Regions from separate parts of the Pseudoalteromonas sp. Angola-4 genome, predicted to be linked through region 2. Evidence: predicted binding sites of a transcription regulator. Region 2 holds the regulator's gene; the other holds the start of a gene.

What was found. The regulator LexA, encoded in region 2, represses DNA repair genes until DNA is damaged. The targets are predictions, from matches to a motif close to TACTGTATNNNNATACAGTA.
Region 1: a site for LexA is predicted at 1,331-1,350, ahead of uvrD (DNA helicase II). Genes of this name have one in related genera too.

What each region holds. Positions count from the first base shown of each region.
Region 1 covers NZ_JAQREK010000034.1:3,170-6,350, reverse strand. The annotation lists gene uvrD (DNA helicase II) at 1-1,266, opposite strand, end outside; gene PSH48_RS20490 (hypothetical protein) at 1,578-1,802, shown strand; gene PSH48_RS20485 (YacL family protein) at 1,916-2,284, shown strand; gene PSH48_RS20480 (peroxiredoxin-like family protein) at 2,414-3,058, opposite strand; gene PSH48_RS20475 (dUTP diphosphatase) at 3,164-3,181, shown strand, end outside.
Region 2 covers NZ_JAQREK010000015.1:33,532-36,712, reverse strand. The annotation lists gene coxB (cytochrome c oxidase subunit II) at 1-554, opposite strand, end outside; gene lexA (transcriptional repressor LexA) at 1,027-1,644, opposite strand; gene PSH48_RS15665 (PaaI family thioesterase) at 1,822-2,262, shown strand; gene PSH48_RS15660 (hypothetical protein) at 2,273-2,653, opposite strand; gene PSH48_RS15655 (DUF7218 family protein) at 2,885-3,136, shown strand.

The sequences.
Region 1 (3,181 bases), on a different contig from region 2:
GCTAAGTGTTTTATCGCCAATACCGCGCGCAGGGGTGTTAATTACACGCTCAAATGCGGCGTCGTCTTGGCGGTTTCCTACTAATCGTAAGTACGATAGCGCATCTTTAATTTCTTGACGTTCGAAGAATCGCATACCACCGTAAATACGGTATTTTAAGCCTTCTTGAAGCATGGCTTCCTCGAGTACACGAGATTGCGCGTTACTACGGTATAAAATAGCGGCGTCTTGCAACGCATTACCAGCATTTAACCAGCTGCGTAGCTTGCTGCTTACAAAGCGGGCTTCGTCTAGCTCGTTAAAGGCGGCATAAATTGATATAGGCTCGCCTTCGTTACCATCGGTCCAAAGGCTTTTACCCATGCGCTCTGAATTGTTTTTAATTAGCGCATTAGATGCTTTTAGGATGGTTGCGGTTGAGCGGTAGTTTTGCTCAAGACGAATAGTTTCGGCGTCAAAATCAGTTAAAAAGCGTTTAATGTTTTCTATTTTAGCGCCGCGCCAACCGTAAATACTTTGGTCATCGTCGCCTACAATCATAATGCTTTGTGTATCACCAGCAAGTAGCTTTAACCATGCGTATTGAATGGTATTGGTATCTTGGAACTCGTCTACCAGCATGTGGGCAAAGCGCTGCTGGTAATGGCGAAGTAGCGTAGGGTTATTTTTAAGTACTTCGTAGCTACGTAGCAGTATTTCTGCAAAATCGACTAAACCTGCACGGTCACACGCCTCTTGATAGGCGGCATATACACGTAGCATCATTTGCTCGTTTATATCGTAGGCTTGAATATCTTTAGGACGCAGGGCTTCATCTTTTTTAGCACTGATGTACCAGCCAAATTGTTTGGCGGGCCACTTTTTGTCATCAATATTCATTGATTTTAATAAGCGCTTGATCATTCTTAGTTGATCGTCAGAGTCTAAAATTTGAAAGGCTTCTGGCAGGTTTGCTTCACGGTGATGAGCGCGCAAAATACGGTGTGATAAACCATGGAAAGTACCAATCCACATACCACCGACAGGGGCTTTTAGGGTTTCTTCAACACGGGTGCGCATTTCTTTAGCGGCTTTATTGGTAAAAGTAACTGCAAAAATACTATAGGCTGATGCTTGCTCAACCTGCATTAACCACGCGATACGATGAACTAAAACACGTGTTTTACCCGAACCAGCACCTGCTAATACCAGCATGTTTTGTAGTGGGGCTGCAACGGCATCGCGTTGTTTGTCATTTAAGCCATCGAGTAATTCAGAAACGTCCATCGTTACGCCTTTTCAATCAATAATGAGGGCAGTATAACAGGTGTTTTTGTTAGGCTAAATAAAATACTGTTTTTATGAACAGCTATTCTAAAAATACTTGTAAAACTAATCGCTTAGTCGCTTTTTTGTACTCTTAAGTAACGATAATTAATAATAAAAATAATCAAATTGACCTATATTTAGTAAAAAATACTAAAGCAGTTATTTAGTAGTAATTTAACTATTTGATTTTTAAGCTTTAATAAATTGGCATAAAGTGTGATAGTAAGTAAATAACTAAAACTTAAAATTAATTAACTACAGAGGTGAGTATGGCTGATCAAGGTTCTGGCGGTAATGTTATTGCAGCGTTGTGTAATATATTTTTTCCTGGTTTAGGGCAATTGGTACAAGGGCGAATTTTAGCCGCTATCTTTTTTGCGCTAGCTATTATAATTAGTTACGCACTTATTTATGTATTAGTAGGCTTCGTACTCGTACCTATTATTTATTTATGGTCGATTATAGATGCTGCACGTTTTAGATCGCGAAGTTAGCTTTTATGTCACCTATTTAATAGCGCCCATTGGCGCTATTTTGCGTTTTAGGGTCGGTGTTTAAGGCTATTTATGGGTATAATTAGCGCATTAGCGTTTTAAAAGTAAAAATTATGGAATATCAATTTATACGTGACCCTATTAGTGGGCTGCGCATTAAAATAAGCAGCGAGCATGCCCTAATTGGCCGTTGGTTAAACGAAGAAATTGGCAAAGAAAAAGTCGAGATGGTACAAGCACTTATTAGCTCGGTAAAAACAAGTTACGAGCCAATAACGTTAAAAGGCCAAGAGATAGACTTAATACTCTCTAAAGACGAAGCCTTATTTGAAGCCCATGCCCTACACCAAGACAGCGAAGATTTAGTCGCCTATCAAGATGATGACTTAATGCTTGAAGAAAGTGGCCTAGTGAATGGTTGTGGCTTTGAAGATTTTATAGATTTAATAGAGTCATGGGCTGAGTTTAGTGGCTCGCGTTAAGCGTTTAAAAGGCCAACCTAGTTGGCCTTTTTTTGTAATATCAATGGTGTTAAGTTATTAGACATTTATAGCGCTCTATTTAGCACCCTAGAATGATTAAATATTTAAGTCGATTGGTATAACTACAGATTATTGATTTTCTATTGATTTAACGCCAGCTAATAATAGCGCCTCTGTTAAACGTACTTTGTAATTAGGGTTTGCGTACTGAAAATACACAACGCTACTTTTATCAATTACAAATACAGCCGGTACAGGTAAAGCGACGTTTACCTTGCCTTGGGCATCAACAAAGTTAACACCGCGCTTATTGCGATAGATAGCGGCTGTTTTATCATCTAAAAAATAAGCTAAACCTAAGGCTTTTGCTAGGGTTAGGCTATCATCTGAAAGCAGTAAATAATTTGGCGAGCTTATTTTACTTTGGGCTAGTTTTTCTGGGCTATCTGGCGATACTGCACTAATTTGCGCGTTTAAATTAGCGAGTTGCTGCTCAATTTCTTGTATATTAGCCAGTTGCTTTGAGCAATAAGGACACCAACCTCCGCGGTAAATAATAAGCACCGTTGTTTTTTCAGCAAAGCGCTTTTGTAACTCTACATTATTACCATGTTGATCTTTGAGCGTTATATTAGGCACGCTTAAGCCCGGTAATAATGGTGATACTTGCTCGGGGGCTGCAGCAATTCCTTCTGTACTTGCTTGCGCATTCGCTACTAAAAAAGCAGCCATTACAATAGTCGCCAAGGTGTGTAGTAACACTTTACTCATCATTATTTCCTGCCCTGTTTTTATGTGCTGTTTATAATAGATCAAAAATGCACTTTTTATTATTTGCCTGTATCATAAGCGTAATTTAAAAGCTCAAGTGGAAACGATATGTCAGCCAACTTAAAT
Region 2 (3,181 bases):
TCATCAGAGGTCATTAAAAAACGCACCTTTTGATTAATTGGCAGTACTAAAGGTTTATCAACCTCAAGTAAGTAATTAGGGTTTTTATTAGCAAGGTTGGCTATTTCGTCTTGAGGGGTAGATAAAATAGAGTAAAACTCTACGTCTTCGCCCATATATTCATAATGCCACTTCCACTGTGACCCTGTAATTTTAATGGTTAAGTCGGCCTTACTGGCATCTTCCATCGCAATGAGGGTTTTAGTGGCAGGGATTGCCATGGCAATTAAAATAACAAACGGAATGGCAGTCCAAAGAATTTCTACTTTGGTACTTTCATGAAATTGGGCAGGAACTGCCCCTTTAGATTTACGGTGATGAATCAGTGCCCAAAACATTATTGCGAACACTATCACCCCAATCACACAACATATTAAAAATATGGTCATGTGTAGCTGATATACATTATTACTTATATCGGTTACGCCCTTGCGCATATTGTATTGGCTATTAGCCAGCACTTGCTGCGGGAACATAATCAACACAAGCCACAAGGTAGAGGTCAGTTTACCCATGTGACGGCTCCTTTGATGCTATTGCGAATGCAAAGCGAAGAGGCATACGGCTTAAACGCCAATTCGTTATTTTTATTTTTTAACCAATCTTATTTTTGATTGGTATCGCTAGGACAACAAAAGGTTTGTGTATATTGTGTGTTCTCATAACTAAAAAGCTGTGAGTTATTGTTAGTCCAGCACATTAATGATTAGCTAAAAAACGTACAACAAGCAAGTTTTAGTATAAAAAACAATCAAGTGATATTTTAGTATTGACTAAATGACGGCGTATTAAATTGTTATTTAACAGCCAAGATACGAGCAAAATTAAGGGATGTAACACGCTTAGGAAGATAAAAGTATGAGTGAAAAAAAGTTTACAGCCTAAATAATTTTAGGGCGTTTTGAGACGGTGGAAGGTTTGTTTTTAAAACAAAAATGCACACTAAAAAGTGCGCATTTATAAATATTAATTAAAAATAGTTAAAAATTACATCCAATCGGCATTTCTTATTACGCCAACGGCTAACCCTTCAATATTAAACGATTCGTTTTCAAGGTCTACTTCAATTGGCGTAAACTCTTCGTTTTCGGCGTGTAATAATACTTTTCGGCCTGCTTTTTCTAGGCGTTTTACGGTTACGTCTTCATCTACTCGTGCAACCACAACTTGGCCGTTTTCTGCTGTTTGAGTACGGTGTACGGCAAGCAAGTCACCATCCATAATACCTATATCTTTCATACTCATGCCGTTAACACGCAGTAAAAAGTCGGCGGCTGGTTTAAACATGAGTGGGTCTATTTTACAGTGACTCTCAACATGTTCTTGCGCCAAAATAGGCGAACCCGCTGCAACTCTACCTATTAATGGCAGACCTAGTTGCTCTGGCTCTTCTTCTTCAACCAATTGAATACCACGGCTTGCGCCTGGTTTCATTTTAATAACACCTTTTTTGGCAAGCGCTTTTAAGTGCTCTTCTGCAGCATTGGCACTTTTAAAACCGAGTGTTTGCGCAATTTCGGCACGTGTAGGAGGCATACCAGTGTCTTTAATAAAAACTTTTATTAGTTCGAGTATTTGAGCTTGGCGTTTAGTTAATGGTCGCATACAACTGGTTTTCCATACAGTACATTTAACTGTGAGTATATACAGTTAAATAAAAATCGCAAATTTAAATTGTGCTTTAAAATAGCTAAATACACCGCGCCTGGATAAATTTTAGGTAATTGCAGACGTTCAGTATTTAAAATGCTATAAATTTGCTTTCAATATAAAGGAGTAATTATGAGTATTTGGCATCAACCCATCACATTAGAGCTTTGCAAACAGTTAGATGAGGGAATAAACGGCCAAGGCACGCTGATGAAAACCATGGGCATAGAAATAACCGAAATAGGAGATGATTACCTAGTGGCTACCATGCCTGCTATTCCTGAGCATCATAATCCTATTGGTATGGTACATGGTGGCGCAAATGTGGTACTTGCTGAAACCGTAGCAAGCTACGCCGCTAACTTTGTAGTGGACTTTACAAAATTTTATTGTGTTGGACAGGAAATTAGCGCCAGCCACTTAAAGGCCTCTCGAAATGGCACTTTAACCGCCGTTACTCGTGCATTTCATATTGGTAAGCGCAGTTCTGTATGGGAAATAAAAATAACCAATAGCCGCGGCGAGCTTTGCTGCGTATCAAAAATGACCGCAGCGGTTGTCGAGCGCAAATAGTTAACTATGGCTACTTTTCGATAGGGTAAATCGTTATTTCCATACCAGCGCCAATGGCAGATATACGTAGTAGTGTATCTGCATGTAGAGCTTGGTTAAAACACTTAGGTGACGTGCCCGACTCAAAGCCTATATCAAACGTTCTGCGCGAACAGCTTAGCCACTGCTTAAGCGCATTACGTGAACACGACTCTATTAATTCACATAAGTGGTTGATTGCTTTGTCTGGCGTGGTTATATCACCTGAGGCTTCAATACGCGCCAATTGACGATATTCGTCTTTGTCATAATGCAAAACCATCGCGTTTTTCTTTAAGTCTGCCACTAGGGCGCTAATATCTTGTTTAGACTCAAGCTCTAGATCTACATTTAAAAATTGAATTTCCGACATTGTCTGCTTTTTACCCTCTTATAGTTTCATCGCAAACTTTAACGCAGTTTTACTTTTATACCAAATCAACTAAGCGCTAAACATGGCTTTATTAATAGAAAATACCTGTTTAAACGCCATTGGCATCTAATTTGCCTTATAAAACGGGTTAGGCTAGTTACGCTTAATTTTACCGTTTATGTATGAAAGTTATACACACACTGCGTAATTAAACGCTTCAGGAGGACAATTATGGTAGATCATGGCCCGCAAATTAAAAACGACGATCAATACGATGCGCTTCGAGATGAAGGCATGAGCAAACAAAAAGCTGCGCGCATTGCTAATAGCAATACTCATAAAACCGCTGTTAAAGGCGGCAAAGCCTCAAAGTATGAGCAGCGCACTAAAAAGCAGCTGTACAATAAAGCTAAAGAGCTCGGCATTAGCGGCCGCTCAAAAATGAGCAAACAAGGGCTAATAAATGCCTTACGTGAGCATTAAACACAGCCTCACTGATTTTTTACCGCTCCTTTTTATTATTTTTAT